DNA from 2 places in the Stenotrophomonas sp. GL_111 genome. Region 2 is predicted to be linked to the other one. Evidence: riboswitches for the same ligand, from Rfam matches in the RefSeq annotation. Region 2 holds a riboswitch; the other holds the start of a gene.

Region 1 (7,586 bases), 730 kb from region 2:
GCATCCTGCACCGGGAAGAAGCCCTTGGGCACCCACACGTACAGCGCGGCGGTGAGCAGCAGCGTAGCCACGGTGGCGGCAAGCATCAGCGGCTGGCGCTGCAGCACCCAGTGCAGCTGGCGGTCGTAGACCGCCACCACGCGGTCGAACGGGTCACCCTGCTGCGCCGATGCCTGGCCGTCGGCATCGCGACGGGTTGCATGCCCCGCCTTGAGCAGGCGCGCGCACATCATCGGTGTCAGCGTCAGCGAGACCAGCAGGGAGATGCCGATCGCCACCGCCAGCGTGATCGCAAATTCGTGGAACAGCTTGCCGACCACATCGGCCATGAACAGCAGCGGGATCAGCACCGCGATCAGCGACAGGGTCAGCGAGATCAGGGTAAAGCCGATCTGCCTGGCGCCCTTCAATGCGGCCTGCATCGGCGTGGCGCCACGCTCCAGGTGGCGGGCGATGTTCTCCAGCATCACGATCGCGTCGTCGACCACGAAGCCGGTGGCGATGGTCAGCGCCATCAGGGTGAGGTTGTTGAGCGAGAAGCCAGCCAGCAGCATCACCCCGAAGGTGCCCACCAGCGACAGCGGCACGGCGATGCTGGGAATGAGCGTGGCCGGAATATTGCGCAGGAACACGAAGGTGACCATCACCACCAGCGCGATGGCGATCAGCAGTTCGTGCTGCACGCCGCGGATGGAGGCGCGGATCGACTCGGTGCGGTCACTCAGTACCGCCACGTCCACGCCCTTGGGCAGGGAGGCCTGCAGCTGCGGCAGCAGCGCACGGACCTGGTCGACCACGGCGATCACGTTGGCGCCGGGCTGGCGCTGGATGTTGATCAGCACTGCCGGGGTGGTACCCGACCACGCGGCGAGCTGACGGTTCTCGGCACCATCTTCGATGCTGGCCACATCGCCCAGCCGCAGCGGTGCGCCGTCCTTCCAGGTCAGGATCAGCGCGCGGTACTCGGCCACCGAGCGCATCTGGTCGTTGGCATCGAGCATGATCGCGCGGGTCGGGCCGTCGAAGCTGCCCTTGGGCAGGTTGACGTTGGCCGCGCCGATCGCCTCGCGGATGCGTGCCATGCTCAAACCGTTGGCGGCCAGTGCGCTCGGGTTGACCTGGATGCGCACGGCCGGGCGCTGGCCACCGGCCAGGCTGACCAGGCCCACGCCGGGCAGCTGTGACAGGCGCTGCGCCATGCGCGTATCCACCAGGTCGTGCACCTGCGGCAACGACAGCCCCTGCGAGGTGACGGCCAAAGTGAGGATCGGGGTATCGGCGGGATTGACCTTGCGGTACACCGGCGGCACCGGCAGGTCATCGGGCAGGAAGCTGCCTGCGGCATTGATCGCGGCCTGCACCTCCTGTTCGGCCACGCCCAGCGCCACCTCCAGGTTGAACTGCAGGGTGATCACCGAGGCGCCGCCGGAGCTGGTCGAGGACATCTGCTTGAGCCCGGGAATCTGCCCGAGCTGGCGCTCCAGCGGCGCGGTCACCGCACTGGTGGTCACCCCCGGGCTGGCGCCCGGATACAGCGTGGTGATCTGGATGATCGGGTAGTCCACCTGCGGCAGCGCGGCCACCGGCAGCAGCCGGTAGGCCATCACGCCGGACAGCAGCAGCGCCACCATCAGCAGCGTGGTGGCCACCGGGCGTTCGATGAAGGGGCGCGAGAGGTTCATGCGCCGGTCCGCGGCGGGTCCTGCGCCTTGTCGCTGTCGGCCACCACCTCGACCTTGGCGCCATCGCGCAGGCCATCGATGCCTTCCACCACCACCCGCTCACCCGGCGTGAGGCCATCGCGTACCGACACCCGCTCGCCATCGGCCGGGCCCAGCACCACGTTGCGCAGGTGCGAGGTCGCATCGGCCGCGATCACGTACACATAGCTGCCCTTGCTGCCGAACTGCACCGCTGCGTTGGGAATCACCACCGCATCGCTGCTGCTCACCTGCAGGCGGATGTTGACGAACTGGTTGGGGAACAGCGCTTCATCGGCGTTGTCGAACTGCGCACGCAGCTTCAGCGTGCCGGTGGCGGTATCGATGCGGTTGTCCAGGCTGGACAGCACGCCATCGCCCAGTGCCTGCCGTTCTTCGCGATCCCACGCTTCCACGGTCAGCTGCGGGTTCGCGCGCGCGGCGGTGACCACGGCCGGCAGGTCCGGCTCGGGTACGGTGAACAGCACGCTGATCGGGGTGGTCTGGGTGATCGTGGCCAGCGGCTCGGTATCGCCACTGCGCACCAGGTTGCCGACATCGACATTGCGCAGGCCCATGCGCCCGGCGACCGGCGCGGTGATGCGGGTGTACTGCAGCTGCAGGCGCGCTTCGTCCACGGCGGCCTGGTCGGTCTGGCGGCGGCCCTGCAGCTGGCGCACCTTGCTCTGCTGGTCGCTCAGGTCCTGCGCCGAGACGAAGTGCTGGCGCTGCAGCTCGCTGAAGCGCTGCAGTTGGCGCTGCGCGTTTTCCAGTTCGGCCAGGTTCTGCTGCTGGGTGCCCAGCGCCCGCGCCAGCTGCACCTGGAAGGGACGCGGATCGATCTCGGCGATCAAGGCGCCGGCCTGGACGTGCTGGCCCTCGCTGAAGCTCAACCGCAGCAGCTCGCCATCCACGCGGCTGCGCAGGCTCACCGTCTGCAGCGGGGTGACGGTGCCCAGTGCCTTGAGCCGCACCACCAGGTCTTCGCGCACCACCGTGGCTACCCGCACCGGCGTCGCGTTGGCGGCCGGCGCGGCCTCGGCGGCGGGGCCGGGGGCCAGCACGCGCCAAGCAAGAGCGGCAGCGGCCAGCACGGCCACGATCAACAGCGGTTTGGACAGACGGCGGGTACGCGAGGGCGAGGGCGGGGGCAGTGGGGCAGACATGGGGCATCCTGCGCACCCATCCATTGATCGGCGCGTCCATGGGGTGCCGGCCCGTGGGGGCAGGCGAGACGAAGTGGGGATGTCTGGCGGGGCCGCTGGTCGAATGCCGCAGCGTGGCTGGATACCGCCCGGGCGGGCGGGTCGCCATGGTACCCCGCGCGGTTGCCAAAGCTCACATGCCCTTGGTCATGGAGCAGACGCTACGCGGCATTGAACGTTGCGTTCAATGCACCTCGTCGCGATACACGAACTTGGGCATTTCCCATTTGAAGTGGATGGCCAGCAGGCGGAACGCGAAACCACCGCCCAGGCACCACAGCGTGGCCGCATTGAGCGACACCCCCAGCTCGAGCAAGGCCAGGTAGGCCGCACCGGTGAGCAGGGTGATCACCGCATACAGTTCCTTCTGGAAGATCAGCGGCACCTCGTTGCACAGCACGTCGCGCAGCACGCCGCCGAAGGCACCGGTCAACATGCCCGAAATCAGCACGATCGGCGCGGCGTGGCCGGCCTCGCGCGCCACCGCGCAGCCGATCAGGGTGAAACAGATCAGCCCCAGCCCGTCCAGCACCAGGAAGGTGCGGCGGAAGTGGTGCATCCAGCGCGCCACCCAGGTGGCGATCAACGCCGCGCAGATGGTGAAGCCCAGGTACTCCGGGTGCTTCACCCAGCCCAGCGGATAGTGCCCAAGCACGATGTCGCGCAGCGAGCCGCCGCCGAGCGCGGTGACGCAGGCGATGATGACCACGCCGAACAGGTCCATCCGCCGCCGCCCGGCGGACAGCGCGCCGGTCATGGCTTCGGCGGAAATGGCGATGAGGTAGATCAGGGAGAGCAGCATGGGGGGGCTCCGGGCACGGCAAGGCGGGAACGGAAGCACGCACGTGGCACGCCAGCGCCGCAGCACTGTCGTGGGGTGGTCCTCCGGTGCCGCTCCCGCTGTCCTTTTGCCTGAGAGTTCAGTGGCCAGGCCACGTGCCCCTTCGGCGGGTCATTGAAGACCTCTCTCCAGATCGGCGTGCTGGATGCATGGTTGGTGGCGTGTCGTGCCACCGGCCTGAGCGATTATGGGAGCCTGCGCCTTCGGCGGGCGCCAGCGCGGCGCCTCTCTCCTGCATCCGGGGCGGATTCTAACAGCCGCCGGGCTGCTGCCGGGGGATAATCCCGGTATGCCCGCTGAACCCACTCTCTGGTACCTGTACCTGCTGGAATGCCGAAACGGCAGCTACTACGCCGGAATCAGCAACGATGTGGCGGCACGCTTCCAGGCCCACCTGGCCGGTAAAGGCGCGCGCTATACCCGTGCCAACCCGCCGCTGAAGGTGCTGGCGATGCGCGCCTACCCGGACCGCGCCGCAGCCTCGAAGGCCGAATGGCAGCTCAAACGGCAGCCGCGCGGGCGCAAGCTGGCGTGGTTGCAGGCCGTCGAGGAATAGGCCTGCGACTGGTTCGGCGTCGCACGGTAGGCCACACTCGGCCATCACACCGGGAGGGAACCCGCATGTTCGACGGCCAACCACGCTTGCTCACCTTGGCGCGAGCTGCCCGACCCCTCGCGCCTGCGCCCGTGCGGCTGATGTTGATGTTGATGCTGATCATCGGGATGCCAGGTTGCACGGTCGAGCGGCCGCCAGCACTGCGCCACGGCGAGATCGCCAGTGCCGGTACGTTTGCCGTCCGGCACGCGCCCGATGCCATCGCTACGGCGCGGGTAAAGCTCGATCCCGCCAAGGTCCCGGTCGCGCTGAGGACGCTTGTCCCTCTGGCCGAGGACTGGGGCATCGGTGATGACGCGATCCGCGATGCACTTCAGGAACGTGTCAGCCAGGCGGAAAAAGATGCGTTGGCCCAGGCAGTGAATCCGCACAACGCGGCGATCACGGCCTGGCTGGACAGCCTGCCGCCGGCACAGCCGATGAGCGATGAAGCCGCGGCGTTCATGTATATGCAGCTGGGCCTGGTTGAAATGGGGTTGTTCGAGGAACTGCCCTGATCGAGAGTGCACCCGCCGTTCCGGCACTTGCCGGCGACCGGGCAATGGGTTCATCTACCGATTCACGCTCTGGACGACAGCCCACGATGACCACGCTTGCCCTGCTGTTCGCCCTGACCGCCGCGACGACGCCCGCCAGTGTTTCCGGCGCCATCGACCCGACCACGCGTGCGGCGATCGAAGCCACCTGTTTCGATTACGTCGACGGCCAGCTGGAAGGCGACCCGGCGCGCGTGGCGCGTTCGCTGCATCCAGACCTGGCCAAGCGCGCGATCCTGGGTGATACCCCGGACGAGCGCCTCGGCCTGCGCCGCATGTCGAAGGAAGAGCTGGTGTCGCTGACCCGGCAAGGTGCGTTGAAGACGCCCAAGGCGCAGTGGAACCGCAGTTGCACGGTGCTCGACGTGACCGGCAACGCCGCATCGGTACGGCTGGAGACGCCGTGGTTCGTGGACTACTTCCACATGGGCCGCTTCGGCGAGCGCTGGATCATCGTCAACGCACTCTGGTACAGCAAGCCGAAGTAAACGCCGCCGTGGACCCACTTCCGTGCGCATCGCGGTAACGCTAAGCTTGGTCGCGCCCGAAGGGCATACCAGGAGACAGGGACAAGGACAGGCCCGACACACGGGCACGGGACCACCGTGACAGCAGGACCCGCGCGATGTTCGCGCCGCGGCCCGCATGGCAGCAGATGCCTCAATCCGTTTTCATTTTCAGCGCGCTGCCGGCCCGTGCCGGCGGCGTGTGCGCAGACGCGGTGCCCGCACCGGGCCCCCGCAGCGCGACCGGCCCCCATCACCACAGGAAATCGTTTCCCATGTCCTTGAGCATCTTCGACATACATGCACAGCTGACCCAGCACTACGCCGACGACAACAGCGTGCGCGTGGAGCTGATCGAAGGCCTGACCCCGGCGGTCATGGTCGAGCTGGAAGAGTTCGGCGACCTGGACATCATCGTCGCCAGTTCGGGCGAGCAGATCGTGGTGTCCACCATTCTGGTGCCCGCCAGCCAGGTCAAGGACGTGGCCGGTCTCAACGCCGCCTGCATGCGCCTGAACCCGATCAACCCGCTGTCCAACCTGGGCATCACCACCGATGCGCACGGCGTGGAGAACTACGTGGTCTTCGGCGAGCTCTCCACCCGCTCGGGCATCGATGCGATCAACGAAGAAATCCAGGCGCTGGCCGCCAACACCATCGACGCAGTCGAAGCACTGCGCCCCTACTTCGACTGAGACCTGACCCGATGAGTATTTTTGGAAAGCTGGTGACCCTGTTCCGTGGCACCGCGCACGAGGCCGGCGAAAAGATCGTCGACGCCAAGGCGCTGACCATCCTGGACCAGGAGATCCGCGACGCTGCCACCCAGCTGGACCGCTCCAAGGTCGACCTGGCCAAGCTGATGGGCCAGTCCAAGCTGAGCGAGAACGAGATCGGCGCGCGCGACCGCAAGATCGCCGAGTACAGCCGCTACATCGAAGGTGCGCTGGGCAAGGGCGACGAAGCGCTGGCGATGCAGGTGGCCGAGAAGATGGCGCCGCTGGAAACCGAGCAGAACACCGCGCGCGAATCCAAGGGGCACCTGGACCAGAGCATCACCACGCTGCGCGCGACCATCTCCAAGACCGAGTCGCGCCTGAAGCAGATGCGCGCGCAGGTCGACCAGGTCAAGGCAACCGACACCGTGCAGCGTGCCCAGGCCGCGATTGCCGCGCGCCACTCCGGCACCAACAGCAAGATGTCCTCGGCGCTGGGTTCGCTGGAACGCATCAAGGCACGCCAGGCCCAGCAGGGCGCGCAGATGCTGGCCGCCGAAGAACTGGAAACCGATGCCGGCGACGGCGATCTGAACCGCAAGCTGGCCGCCGCCGGCCTGTTGGAGGATTCCTCCAGCGCCGCGGCGGTACTGGCGCGCTTCAAGCAGCCCAAGGCACTGCCACACGCACCGTCGGCACTGCTGCCGGGCACCGTGCCGGTTGCCGATGGCGATGTGCTGGTCGGCGTGATCACCCCCAGCGATCACCAGCGCTGACCCCCGAGGACTGCCATGTTCCTGATCCAGCGCCTGGCCAGCACGTTCCGCCAACACATTCGACGGATCAGCTGGCCGGTGCTGATGGCCGTGCTGGTGCTGCACCTGCTGGCCAGCTGGAGCCTGCTGGCGCTGGCCGGTGAGGACAAGCTCACCGCCTGGCAGTCCTTCCTCTATTTCTACGTCACCACCGCCACCACCATCGGTTTTGGCGACCTGTCCCCGGGCTCCACGGCCGGGCGCTTCATCACCGCGCTGTTCGTGATGCCGTTTGCAGTGGCGACCTTCGCCGCGACCCTGGCCAAATCGAGCAGCGCCCTGCTGGCATTCTGGAAGAGGCACCACATGGGCAAGATGGCGTACGACATGGCCGGCCACGCCGTCCTGGTCGGCTGGCGTGGGGCCGAATCCAACCGGCTGGTCGAGCTGCTGCTCACCGACACCGCCACCGACGACGAAGGCATCGTGATCGTCGCCGCCGGTCTGTCCGAACACCCGTATCCCAACCATGGCCTGGTGCGCTACATCGACGTGCCCAGCTATGCCGATCCCGGCGTGTATGCACGCGCATCGCTGGGCACCGCCGGGCGGGTGCTGGTGTATTGCCCGAACGATGACCAGGCGATCGCTGCCACCCTGGCGGTCGGTTCGCTGGCCCTGGCATGCCCGGTGGTGGCCTATTTCGAATCG
Region 2 (7,586 bases):
GCTGAAGTCGCCGTTCGCAGCCGTGCTGCAGGTGGCCAATATTCCGGGTGCGGCAACGGCGATCACCCTGATCGCGGTGATCGCGCTGCTGTCCGCGCTCAACGCCAATCTCTACGGCGCCTCGCGCATGATGTACTCGCTGGCACAGCGCAGCGAGGCACCGGCGGTGCTGGGCTGGACCGACCCGCGCCAGGTGCCGATCATCGCGGTACTGGCCAGCGTGCTGTTCGGCTTCGCGGCCACGGTGATGGAGCTGGTGTTCCCGGACAAGGTGCTGCCGGTGCTGCTCAACATCGTCGGCTCCACCTGCCTGCTGGTGTGGACCATCTCGCTGCTGTCGCAGTTGATCCTGCGCCACCGTGCCAACCGCGACGGCACCCGCCTGCCGTTCCGCATGGCGGGCTATCCGTATCTGACCGTGATCGGCCTGGCCGTGCTGGCGCTGATCTTCGGCCTGCTGCTGTCCGAGAGCCACACCCGCCTGCAGTTCCTGTCGATGGCGGCACTGACCGCGGTGATCGCGGCCACCAGTGAAATCGCGCGCCGGGTGCGTGCCAACCGCCGCACCGAGTGACCGGTGGGTGCCGACCGTTGGTCGGCACACAGAGCGATACCTGAAATGAAAACGGCCCGCTTGCGCGGGCCGTTTTCATTTACCGGGCGGGGAGGCTCAGACCTCCACGCCCTCGTCTTCCTTGTACGCATCCACCGGGATGCAGGCGCACATCACGTTCTTGTCGCCATACACGTTGTCCACGCGCGCCACCGGCGGCCAGTACTTCTGCTGGCGCAGGCTGGCCAGCGGGAAGGCGGCCAGTTCGCGCGGGTAGGCATGCGCCCACTCGCTGGCCGACACCGCGGTGGCGGTGTGCGGGGCGTGCTTGAGCGGGTTGTCCTCGCGGTCCAGGCGGCCGTCTTCGATCGCGGCGATTTCTTCGCGGATCTGGATCATAGCGTTGATGAAGCGATCCAGTTCGTGCAGCGATTCGCTCTCGGTCGGTTCCACCATCAGCGTGCCGGCGACCGGGAAGCTCAGGGTCGGGGCGTGGAAGCCGAAGTCGATCAGGCGCTTGGCCACGTCCTCGGCGGCGATGCCGGAGGTCTTCTCCAGCGGACGCACGTCCAGGATGCACTCGTGTGCCACCAGCCCGTTGCGGCCGGTGTACAGGGTCTTGAAGTGCGGGGCCAGGCGCTTGGCGATGTAGTTGGCGTTGAGCAGGGCCACCTGGGTGGCCTTGCGCAGGCCGGCGGTGCCCATCAGGGTGATGTACATCCAGCTGATCGGCAGGATCGAGGCGCTGCCGAAGCTGGCCGCGCTGACCATGCCCACGTCACCTTCACCGCCCAGCACCTTGGGCAGGAACGGCGCCAGGTGCGACTTGACCGCGCACGGGCCCACGCCCGGGCCGCCGCCGCCGTGCGGAATGCAGAAGGTCTTGTGCAGGTTCAGGTGCGACACGTCCGAGCCCCACTTGCCGGGCTTGGCCACGCCGACCAGGGCGTTCATGTTGGCGCCGTCGGTGTACACCTGGCCGCCGTGCTTGTGGATGATCTCGCAGATCTCCACCACCTCTTCCTCGAACACGCCATGCGTGGACGGGTAGGTGATCATCAGCGCGGCCAGGCGGTCGCCGTATTTCTCGGCATTGACGCGGATGTCCTCGACATCGACGTTGCCGTTGGCGTCGGTCTTGGTGACCACCACCTTCATGCCGCACATCTGTGCCGAGGCCGGGTTGGTGCCGTGCGCCGAATCCGGGATCAGGCAGACATCGCGATGGCCTTCGCCGCGCGAGCGGTGATACGCGCGGATTGCCAGCAGGCCGGCGTACTCGCCCTGCGCGCCGGAGTTCGGCTGCAGGCTGACGGCGTCGTAGCCGGTGCATTCCACCAGCATCGCTTCCAGCCCGTCGATCAGTTCCTTGTAGCCGGTGGCCTGGTCGGCCGGGGCCAGCGGATGGATGTTGGCGAACTCCGGCCAGGTCACCGGGATCATTTCGGCGGTGGCGTTGAGCTTCATGGTGCAGCTGCCCAGCGGGATCATGGTGCGATCCATGGCCAGGTCCTTGTCCGCCAGCGAACGCAGGTAACGCAGCAGTTCGTGTTCGCTGTGGTGGGTGTTGAACACCGGGTGGGTCAGGAACGCGCTGGTCCGCACCAGGCCGGCCGGCAGTGCATCGGCGGTGGCGGCATCGAGCGCGTCCACATCGACGCGGGCACCGAACAGCGCGCCGAGCGCGACGATATCGGCACGGGTGGCGGTTTCATCCAGGCTGATGCTGACCGCTTCGCTGTCGATCGCGCGCAGGTTGATGCGTGCCGCGGCGGCCTTGGCGTGGATCGCCTTGGCGTCGATGTCCTTGACGTGCAGGGTGTCGAAGAAGTGCTCGCCGACATTCACCCCGGCGCTGCGCAGGCCGCCGGCCAGGATCGCGGCCAGGCGGTGGGTGCGGCGCGCGATGCGGGTCAGCCCGTCCGGGCCGTGGTACACGGCGTACATCGAGGCCATCACCGCCAGCAGCACCTGCGCGGTGCAGATGTTGGAGGTGGCCTTCTCGCGGCGGATGTGCTGCTCGCGGGTCTGCAGGGTCAGGCGGTAGGCGGCATTGCCCTGGGCGTCCACGGAGACGCCGATCAGGCGGCCCGGCATCGAACGCTTGTAGGCGTCGCGGCAGGCCATGAAGGCCGCGTGCGGGCCACCGAAGCCGAACGGCACGCCGAAACGCTGCGAGTTGCCCACCACGATGTCCGCGCCCCATTCGCCGGGGGCGGCGATCAGGGTCAGCGCGAGCAGGTCGGTAGCCACGGCCACCAGGCCGCCGCGTGCGTGCACGGCATCGGCCAGTGCCTTGTAGTCGCCGATATGGCCGAAGGTGTCCGGGTACTGCAGCAGCACGCCGTAGCTGTCTGCTTCCAGCGCTTCGGCCGGGGTGCCCACGCGCAGCACGATGCCCATCGGCTCGGCACGGGTGCGCAGCAGTTCCAGCGTCTGCGGGTGCACGGCGTCGTGCACGAAGAAGGTGTCGGACTTGCTCTTGGCCGAACGCTTGGCCAGGGTCATCGCTTCCGCCGCCGCGGTGGCTTCGTCGAGCAGCGAGGCGTTGGCGATTTCCATGCCGGTGAGGTCGGCGCACAGGGTCTGGAAGTTGATCAGCGCTTCCATGCGGCCCTGCGAAATCTCGGCCTGGTAGGGCGTGTAGGCGGTGTACCAGGCCGGGTTTTCCAGCACGTTGCGCAGGATCACGTTCGGGGTGAGCGTGCCGTAGTAGCCCTGGCCGATGAAGGTGCGGAACACCTGGTTCTTGTCGGCGATGGCGCGGATCTTGGCCAGTGCCTGCACTTCGGTCAGCGACTCGGGCAGCGCCAGCGGGGCCGGCGACTTGATCCCGGCCGGGACGATCGCATCGGTCAGCGCGTCCAGCGAGGCGTGGCCGACCACGTCGAGCATCTGCGCGATTTCAGCATCGTTGGGGCCGATGTGGCGTTCGACGAACGCGTGGCTGTGTTCAAGCTCGCGCAGGGAAGGAGTGTTCTGGGACATGGCAGGCATCTCGAAGAGTGGGCACGCACGTTCGGAAGTCGGCTTGGCCGGGGTGCGGCGCAGGCGCGCGCGAACCACCGGACCTTGCGGTCTTCCTGGGTGCCCCTCTGTCCTTTTGCCTGAGAGTTTAAAAGCGCGCATCTGCGTGCTTCGTGCCCCTTCGGCGCCGGATTTTGCCGGTCTCTCCAGAGTTTTGATGCGGGTGGTATCGGGCCTGAGCGATTACGGGCGTTGCGCCTTCGGCAGCGGGTGTCCGCTTCTCCCACCATGTAGCCCGGCGATTATAGCCCAGCGGCTTTGCCGGCAACGGCCCTATGCCACATGAATGAGGGCCGGCGCAGGCCCCGGAATGTGGCCGCGGGCATGGTGCCGCGCCGGGCGAAGGCCTATGATCGACGGACCCTCGTATTCATCTGGCGCTGCCCGTTCCGGGCGGGCGCCCGCCGTGCGTTCGCGCATGGCCCTGACGGAAGCCCGCATGACGCCCGCCTCGCCTTCGACCCGCCGCCTGGCCCTGCTGCTCGCAGGCCTGGCGATGTTCGGCCCGTTCTCGATCGACACCATCTTCCCGGCCTTCCTGCTGCTCGGTGAGCGCCTGCAGGTGGACCAGGTGGCGGTGCAGCAGACCATCAGCGTGTACCTGCTGTTCTACGGCCTGATGAGCCTGGCGCACGGCCCGCTGTCGGATGCGTTCGGCCGCCGCCGGGTGATTCTGGGTGGGTTGGGGCTGTTCTTCGTGGCCTCGATCGGCTGCGCACTGTCGCCGGACCTGACCACGTTGCTGGTGTTCCGTGCGCTGCAGGGTGTCTCGGCCGGTGTAGGCATGATCGTGGGCCGCGCGGTGATCCGCGATCTGTTCCATGGCGCCGACGCGCAGCGGCTGATGAGCCAGGTCTCGATGATCTTCGGCATCGCCCCGGCCATCGCGCCGATCATCGGCGGCTGGATCCTGCTGGGCGGCGGCAACTGGCCGCTGATCTTCTGGTTCCTGGTGCTGTTCTCGGTGGTGCTGCTGGTGGCCACTGCCAAGTGGCTGCCCGAGACCCACCCGGTGGAAGCGCGCACGCCGATGTCGCTGCGCTCGCTGCTGCGCAGCTACCTGCGCATCGGCTCCAACCCGCGCCTGCTGCGGCTGGCCGCGGCCGGGGGCCTTAACTTCTCCGGCGTGTTCCTGTACATCGCCTCGGCACCGGTGTTCGTGATGCAGCATCTGCATCTGGGCGAGGGTGGCTTCGCCTGGCTGTTCATTCCCACCATCGGCGGCATGACCCTGGGCTCGTACCTGTCCGGGCGCATGGCCGGCAAAATGCTGCCGCAGCGACAGATCGCGATCGGCTTCCTGCTGTGCGCGCTGTCGGCACTGTTGAACATCGGCTACGTGCTGTCGGTGCCGGAAATCGCGCTGCCGTGGGCGGTGATGCCGATCTTCGTGGGCGGCGTGGGCATGGCGATGATCTTCCCGATTCTGGCCCTGGCGGTGCTGGACATGTACCCGCATCAGCGCGGCCTGGCCTCGTCGATGCAGATGTTCATCCAGCTGATGATCAACACCGTGGTGGCCGGCGTACTGTCGCCGATGCTCAGCAGCAACCCGGTGCACCTGGCCTTCGGCTATGCCGGTTTCTTCGCGCTGGGGGCCACGTTCTGGTACTGGGAACGGCATTGCGAACGCCGCCGCGAGGCTGTCGCCAGCGCCGAATGAACACCGCACACGCCACGCTTGCAGGCACTGCAATCGTGGCGATGCGCGCATTGCCATTGCCGATGCGCGGCGTATCCTGTGGCTTCACCAGCCAGTTCGTGCACCACGACAGCCAACACTTCCCCCTGCGGACTTCATGTCCGCCGCAACCCAGGGTGATTGCATGGCTGCACAGCAGACCTACCGCCTGTTCGACGTCGCGCTCAAGCAGCGCACCACGCTTTCTCCATCACTGACCCGCATGGTCTTCGCCGCGCCCGACGTGGCCAACATGAAGACCGAGGGCCCGGATCAACGCATCAAGGTGTTCTTCCCGTTGCCGGGCGAGACAGCGCCGAGCGTGCCGCAGGGCGAGGACTGGTACGCGCGCTATCGCGCGCTGCCCGATGACCAACGTGCCCCGATGCGCACCTACACCATCCGCGCGCTGCGCCCGGAAAGCGGCGAGGTCGATGTCGATTTCGTGCTGCATGGCGAGACCGGGCCGGCCTCGCGCTGGGCCACCCATGCGCGGATCGGCGACCGGGTCAGCCTGCTGGCGCCGGATGCGCAGGTGGAGGCAAGCAGCGAGGGCTATGAATGGAAGCCGCCGCTGCAGGCCCGGCGGATACTGCTGGTGGCCGACGACACCGCGTTGCCGGCCGTGGCCGGGATCCTGGAAGGGCTGGCGCAGTGGCCGCATCCGCCGGAAGTGCAGGCCTTCATCGAGGTCGAGCACGAGGCCGACGTGCTGCCGCTGCAGGCGCCGAACGGGGCCCAGCTGTTCTGGCTGGTGCGTGAAGGTCGCGCGCATGGCGACCTGCTGCAGGACGCCGTGCGGACACGGATCGGCCCGGCCCGCGGCGGCAGCGGCGAGCAGGCGCTGGCCGAGATCGACGTGGACCAGGACATTCTGTGGGAGCAGGCCAGCGCCGACGGTGCCGGGCTGTATGCCTGGGTGGCCGGTGAGGCTGGCGCGGTGATGGCCATCCGCCGCCACCTGGTCAAGGACTGCGGCATCGACAAGCGCGCGATCACCTTCATGGGCTACTGGCGGCACGGCAGGGTCATCGACTGAACCGCCGTGGGCCCGCTGCGGCGGGCCCGCAGGGCCGGTACGGTATCCTTGGCGCTTTGACGCAGTCCGGATGTCCCCCCATGTCGACCACCTCCAAACTGCGCCGCGACCTCCGCCGGCGCCGTGAAACCGAAGCCGCCAACCGTGACAAGGCGCATGCCGCGCCGGTCGAGCCGCATGCGGAACTGCGTGACCAGCAGCGCACGCTGCTGGCCGGCATCGTCCGCCGCGAGGGGGAGTGGGTGCTGGGCATGGATGGCCGCATCGCCGGCCAGACCGAAAGTGCGGCGCGGGTGCTGTGCCTGATCATGCAGGCCGCCGAACTGCACGAACGCCAGGGCACGCCGGTGCGGCTGGTGTATTCGGATGCGTTGAAGGATGCCGCGCATGCTGAAGCGCAGGCCGACGGCAAGGATTTCGAGCAGTTCAAGCAGGCATTCGCCGCGTCGTTGAAGCCGGCCGCGCAGGCGTAAACCCGCGCCCGAGCTACTGTTGATACGGAAAAAGCCGGCCCTGGGGCCGGCTTTTTCTTTCTACGTGCTGCTGTCGCCAGCGATTACGGGGCTGCTGCCGGCTTGGCTGCCGCCGGCTTGGCCGCAGCGGTGGCGGCCGGGGCCTGCCAGCCGCACATCTGGCCCTGGTTCTTCTGCTTGAGCCACTCGTTGACCGGGGTGAAGTACTCGATCATCGGGCCGGCATCGAGCTTGTCGCCGCCGGTGATCTCGCGCAGCGTGGCCTGCCACGGCTGGCTGGCACCCTTGCTCAGCATCGCCCAGAACTTCTGCCCGGCTTCCTTGTTGCCGTAGAAGCTGCACTGGTGCAGCGGGCCCTTGTAGCCGGCCGCATCGCACAGGCCCTTGTAGAACTGGAACTGCAGGATGCGCGCCAGGAAGTAGCGCGTGTACGGGGTGTTGCCCGGCACGTGGTACTTGGCGCCCGGATCGAAGAACTCCTCACCGCGTGCACTGGCCGGGGCCACGCCCTGGTACTTGGCTTTCAGGTCCCACCAGGCCTGGTTGTAATGGTCCGGGGTGATCGAACCGTCGAACACGCCCCAGCGCCAGCGGTCGATCATCAGCCCGAACGGCAGGAACGACACGCCGCTCAGCGCCATGCGCATCTGCGCGTTGATGGTGGCCTCGCGGCTTTCCTGCGGCTGGCCGACCAGGCCGATGGAGTGCAGGTAGTCCGGGGTCATCGCCAGCACGATGGTGTCGCCGATCGCCTCATGGAAGCCATCGTTGGCACCGCCCTGGAACAGCGGCGGCAGCGGGTTGTAGGCCAGG

The links. Region 2 has a riboswitch for glycine ahead of gcvP (aminomethyl-transferring glycine dehydrogenase). Riboswitches for the same ligand answer to the same signal wherever they lie in the genome.
Region 1: another riboswitch for glycine. It lies ahead of AC3IPM_RS17345 (trimeric intracellular cation channel family protein); the one in region 2 lies ahead of gcvP (aminomethyl-transferring glycine dehydrogenase).

What each region holds. Positions count from the first base shown of each region.
Region 1 is NZ_CM174421.1:3,901,721-3,909,306, reverse strand. Features, by position in the region: gene AC3IPM_RS17355 (MdtB/MuxB family multidrug efflux RND transporter permease subunit) at 1-1,682, opposite strand, end outside; gene AC3IPM_RS17350 (MdtA/MuxA family multidrug efflux RND transporter periplasmic adaptor subunit) at 1,679-2,866, opposite strand; gene AC3IPM_RS17345 (trimeric intracellular cation channel family protein) at 3,090-3,707, opposite strand; glycine riboswitch at 3,798-3,888, opposite strand; glycine riboswitch at 3,910-3,984, opposite strand; gene AC3IPM_RS17340 (GIY-YIG nuclease family protein) at 4,015-4,302, shown strand; gene AC3IPM_RS17335 (hypothetical protein) at 4,368-4,859, shown strand; gene AC3IPM_RS17330 (nuclear transport factor 2 family protein) at 4,946-5,386, shown strand; gene AC3IPM_RS17325 (DUF2170 family protein) at 5,680-6,099, shown strand; gene AC3IPM_RS17320 (PspA/IM30 family protein) at 6,111-6,896, shown strand; gene AC3IPM_RS17315 (potassium channel family protein) at 6,912-7,586, shown strand, end outside.
Region 2 is NZ_CM174421.1:3,170,581-3,178,166, reverse strand. Features, by position in the region: gene AC3IPM_RS14205 (amino acid permease) at 1-574, shown strand, start outside; gene gcvP (aminomethyl-transferring glycine dehydrogenase) at 671-3,550, opposite strand; glycine riboswitch at 3,639-3,740, opposite strand; gene AC3IPM_RS14195 (multidrug effflux MFS transporter) at 4,020-5,243, shown strand; gene AC3IPM_RS14190 (siderophore-interacting protein) at 5,407-6,300, shown strand; gene AC3IPM_RS14185 (hypothetical protein) at 6,381-6,773, shown strand; gene AC3IPM_RS14180 (M2 family metallopeptidase) at 6,857-7,586, opposite strand, start outside.